2 regions of the Dactylosporangium sp. NPDC048998 genome follow, and region 2 is predicted to be linked to the other one. Evidence: riboswitches for the same ligand, from Rfam matches in the RefSeq annotation. Region 2 holds a riboswitch; the other holds the start of a gene.
The links. A riboswitch is a leader RNA that binds a small molecule or an ion and turns the genes downstream of it on or off. The one in region 2 is predicted to bind cobalamin.
Positions count from the first base shown of each region.

Region 1: another riboswitch for cobalamin. It lies ahead of cobN (cobaltochelatase subunit CobN); the one in region 2 lies ahead of ACGFI8_RS27900 (ABC transporter substrate-binding protein).

Region 1 is NZ_JBICTV010000005.1:556,669-559,058, forward strand. Features, by position in the region: gene ACGFI8_RS16365 (precorrin-3B synthase) at 1-851, opposite strand, end outside; cobalamin riboswitch at 930-1,062, shown strand; gene cobN (cobaltochelatase subunit CobN) at 1,122-2,390, shown strand, end outside.
Region 2 is NZ_JBICTV010000013.1:198,675-201,064, reverse strand. Features, by position in the region: gene ACGFI8_RS27905 (FecCD family ABC transporter permease) at 1-117, opposite strand, end outside; gene ACGFI8_RS27900 (ABC transporter substrate-binding protein) at 177-1,154, opposite strand; cobalamin riboswitch at 1,185-1,358, opposite strand; gene ACGFI8_RS27895 (cytochrome c oxidase assembly protein) at 1,445-2,390, opposite strand, start outside.

The DNA.
Region 1 (2,390 bases), on a different contig from region 2:
GCGGCCAGTCCGGCGACGGTCGAGTCAGCTTCTTCCATCGGTACCGCGGGGACGACAACGGTCCGCCAGGGCGTGACGATCATCTCCTTCGCCGCGCCCGCCAGCGCCGCCGACTGGGCGCCCGCGAGCAGGCCCAGCGGCACGGCCACGACCACGCCGTGCGCGGACACGCCCGGCTCGACCGGCCCCGTCGCCGGGAGGTCCTCGCCCGTCAGCACGGCCCGCAGCCGGGCCGCGACCCGCGCGGGCCCGTCCGCCAACTCGGCCAGCCGCCAGGCCCGGGACCCCTGCGCGGCCCGCTCCGCCAGGAAGGCCAGGGCGGCCCGGACCAGCAGCTCGGCGCCGCCGGAGGCGCTGGTCGGGGCGCCGGCCAGGACCAGCCGCGAGCCGTGCAGCCCCACGTCGCCGAGCAGCGGGGTCACGTCGCCGCGGCCGTCGTCGATCGTGGCCAGGAACCGGCCCGGCAGGCCGGCCAGCTCGGGGGTCGCGCACAGCCCGGCGTCGAACGCCTCGACCAGCCGTTGGACGGCGGGGCCGCCCAACGGGGACGCGATGATGTTGCGCACACGTTCGTGCGACGCCGAGGGCAGCAGCCCGGCGTCGGTCAGCCGCGCCGCGAGCTCGTGCTCCGCGCCCGGACGCAGCGCCCTGACCTGCACGTTCCCGCGCGAGGTGAGCTCCAGCGCCGGGTCGCCCAGCTCCGCGGCGGCCGCGCGCAGCACCTCCAGCCGCGCGGCGGTGAGCCGCCCGCCGGGCAGCCGGACCCGCGCCAGCCCACCGTCGGCGGCCTCGTGCACCTGCACGGCGCCGGGGCACCGATCGGGGGCGTCACGTCCGTTGGCAGCCTGCACGGGCCGGATACTACCTGCGCTTGACGCGGCGCACGCTCGTCGCGCAGAGTTGGGCCTGCTGTACCACGGCGACGTGTGGAGGAACCCGGTGCGAATCCGGGACGGTCCCGCCACTGTGACCGGGGAGTGAGCCTCCAGCGACGACGGCCACCGGGGTGCATACCCCCGGGAAGGCCCGGGGGCGAGCGCCGATCCGGGAGCCAGGAGACTCTCCGCCGCCGGACCCATCCCGACCGACTTGGGGCGCGGACCCCGAGGGAGGACCCCGGCGTGATCCTGCTGCTGTCGACGTCCGACACCGACCTGCTCAGCGCGCGCGCCAGCGGCGCGGACTACCGGCTGGCCAACCCCTCCCGCACCGCGGTCGAGGACCTGCCCGGGCTCGCCGGCGGCGCCGACCTCGTCGTCGTGCGCTTCCTCGGCGCGTACCGCGACTGGCAGGACGGCCTCGACACGCTGCTGGCCACCGGCCTGCCCGTGGTGATCCTCGGCGGCGAGCAGGCCCCCGACGCCGAGCTGATGAGCCACTCCACGGTGCCGGCCGGCCTCGCCGCGCAGGCCCACGCCTACCTCGCCTTCGGCGGCCCGGCCAACCTCGCCGAGCTGCACCGGTTCCTCTCCGACACCGTCCTGCTGACCGGCCACGGCTTCGCCGCGCCGGTGGAGACCCCGGCCTGGGGCGTGCTGGAGCGCTCGGGCCGTCCAACTCCAGCCGGCGGCCCCGGGCCGGACGGCCCGACGGTCGCGGTCATCTACTACCGCGCGCACCACGTGGCCGGAAACACCGCGTTCGTCGAGCGCCTCTGCGACGCGATCGAGGCCGAGGGCGCCCGCGCGCTGCCGGTCTTCGCCGCCTCGCTGCGCACCGCGCCGCCGGAGCTGCTCGACACGCTGCGACGGGCCGACGCGCTGGTGGTGACCGTGCTCGCGGCCGGCGGCACCCGCCCGGCCGACGCCCAGGCCGGCGGCGAGGACGAGGCGTGGGACGTCGGCGCGCTCGCCGCCCTCGACGTGCCGATCCTGCAGGGCCTGTGCCTGACCAGCAGCCGCGACTCGTGGGATGGTAACGACGACGGGCTCTCGCCGCTGGACACCGCGACCCAGGTGGCGATCCCCGAGTTCGACGGGCGGCTCATCACGGTGCCGTTCTCGTTCAAGGAGATCGACGAGGACGGCCTCACCGTCTACGTCGCCGACCCCGAGCGCGCCGGCCGCGTCGCCGGGATCGCCGTCGCGCACGCACGCCTGCGCGGGCTGGCCGCCGCAGACAAGCGCGTGGTGGTCATGCTCAGCGCGTATCCGACCAAGCACTCGCGCATCGGCAACGCCGTCGGCCTCGACACGCCGGCCAGCGTCGTGCGGCTGCTCGAGGCGATGCAGCGGCAGGGGTACGACCTGGGCGAGGGCTTCCCCGCCGACGGCGACGCGCTGATCCACGAGCTCATCGCCGCGGGTGGCCAGGACGTCAACTGGCTGACCGAGGAGCAGCTGCGGGGCAACCCGGTGCGCATCTCCGCCGAGCGGTACGGCGCCTGGTTC
Region 2 (2,390 bases):
GAGGTGGTCGGCGATGACGGCCCAAACCGTGCCCTGCGACAGGTCCGCGGGCCCGAACGTCACCGCCGTGCCCACCGACAGCAGCAGAACAGCCGCCAGCACGAGCACCGCCGCCACGGTTCCCACCGTCCGCAGCGCCCGGGGCCGTGCCGCGTCCGCGCGGGTGGTGACGGCGGTCAGCTGCCCGCTCCGCTGATACCGCGGGCCAGGGCTTCGACGGCGAGCACGTTGCGCACGCCCGCCGAGGTCGAGGAGAACGGCAGCACGACGTACCGCTTCGCCTTGACCGCGGGCAGATCTTTGAGCGTCGCGTTGTTTTCCAGGAACGACTGCTTGGCCGTGGCCTGGTCCCAGCTCGCGTCGACGAGCACGATGACGTCCGGGTTGCGCTCGGCGACGGTCTCCCAGCTGGTGTCCGCCCAGCTGCCGGTGACGTCGGCGAAGGCGTTGACGGCCCCGGCCGCCGTCATGATCATGCCTGGGCTGCCGCAGCAGGCGCCGACGCTCGGCGCGTCGCTGCCGCCGTCCCACCACAGCACCTTGGCCCCCTTGGCGCCCGCCGCGGCCTTCGCGATGCGGGCCTGCTGGTCGCTGATCAGTGCCTCGGCCCGGTCCTGCACGCCGAAGATCGCGGCGATCTCGCGGATCTCGGTGAACACGTCATCCATCGCCAGCTTCGCCGGCCGGGTCTCTTTCGGGCAGCCGGCGGGCGAGAGGTACGTGCCGATGCCCAGCTTCTGCCACTCGCCACGGTCGCCGACACCCTCGTCGCCGAAGGCGCTGGAGAACGACCCGTAGACGAAGTCCGGCGCGGCCTCGAGCAGCTTCTCCTTCGCCGGGTACTCCTTGGCCAGCACCGGAACCTTGGCGTAGGCGGCGGCGTACTCGGGCAGGACCTGGTCGTCGAGGTACGCGGTGCCGATCATCCGGTCCTGCAGACCGAGTGCCAGCATGATCTCGGTAGCGGATTGGTTCATCGTGACGGCCCGCGCCGGCGGCTCGCTGATCGTGACCGGCGTGCCGCAGTTGGTCAGCGCCACCGGACCGGCCGACGCGGACGCCGTGGCGCGGGGCTCGGTGCCGGAGCAGCCGGTGAGCAGGACGATGAGAACGGACAGCGGCGCGAGAGCGCGCCAGGACGCAGGGGACCGCACAGCGGGACCGCCTTCCAGCACCTCGTGGACGGGTCGTTCGGGTGCCGTGGCCGGTCTCCTGGCTGACGGGTGGTGCGCCGGCGGCCGGCCTTCCCAGGCTCGCGCCCAGTGACCTTGCGGTGGCCTCCGGCATCCCGATCACAGTGGCGAGGGCCGCTCCGGTCTCACACCGGCTTCCCGAACACCACGGCCAGGACACCCTAACCACACCGCGCGCCGTCCGTCACCATGGCCTGCGCCACCCTGACGACCTCGTGGCAGGCAGCGGCTCGACGCCGCCGGACTTGGCCTCAGTCGTGATCGCGACGCTGGAACTGGGCGGCCCGGTCGCCGAAGACCGAGGCGTCCGTCTCCCACCAGGGCCGCTCGACGCCGAACCCCCCGTCCTCGTCGCCGGGCGCGCCGGTGCCGCCGTCCGCCCCGGCCACGTCCAGTGCCTCGTCGACGCGTCGGGCCTCGCGGGCGTCGGCCCGGACCCATTGCAGCAGGAGCAGACCGAGGAACGGCACGTCGACGGCCTCGCCGATGCACCACAGGAAGTCGCCGCCGAGCTGCTGGTCGTGCAGGAGGCTCCCACCCCAGGGGCGGCCAAGGGTGGCGAGGTACGCGCCAGCGATCACGTGGGTGTCGAGCCGGATGACGATGCCGGGCACGGCGTCGGCGAGCAGCTCGATCAGCGCGAACATGAGGGCCAGCAGGTACGGCACGGGTGCCGCGATGGTGTCAGCCTCCCAGATCGGCACGAGCACGGCCAGCCCGGCTAGCAGCAGCGCCAGGTGGGTCAACGACGCGAGTACCGGATGTTGCAGCGTCGCCTGGTACCACGGCGTGAAGAAGACCAGGAACGGGATCAGGGCGAGCAGCAGCGGACTGACCACCGGCACCGTGAACAGGCGGGCCGGGCGGCTGTGCAGGACCGTGTCGAGCCTCGCCGACCCGGCCGGCCCGAGTGCCGCCTTGGCCAGCTCGATCGGCCGGCCCAGGGCCAGCAGCAGCGGGACCACCATGAGCAGCGCGACCACCTGCATCGCGTACGCCGAGAACAGCACTGGGGCGTAGACGCCGAGCCAGCCCATCGTGGTCGCCGCGAGGGCGACCAGACCCACGCCGAAGAAGGCGAGGGTACGCGCGACGGGCCACTGCCCGCCGGCGCGGCGGACCCGCCACACGCCGAACAGGTAGCCGCCCGCGGCGACGAGCACGGCCGCCAGCACCAGCGGGTCGACCCGCCACGCG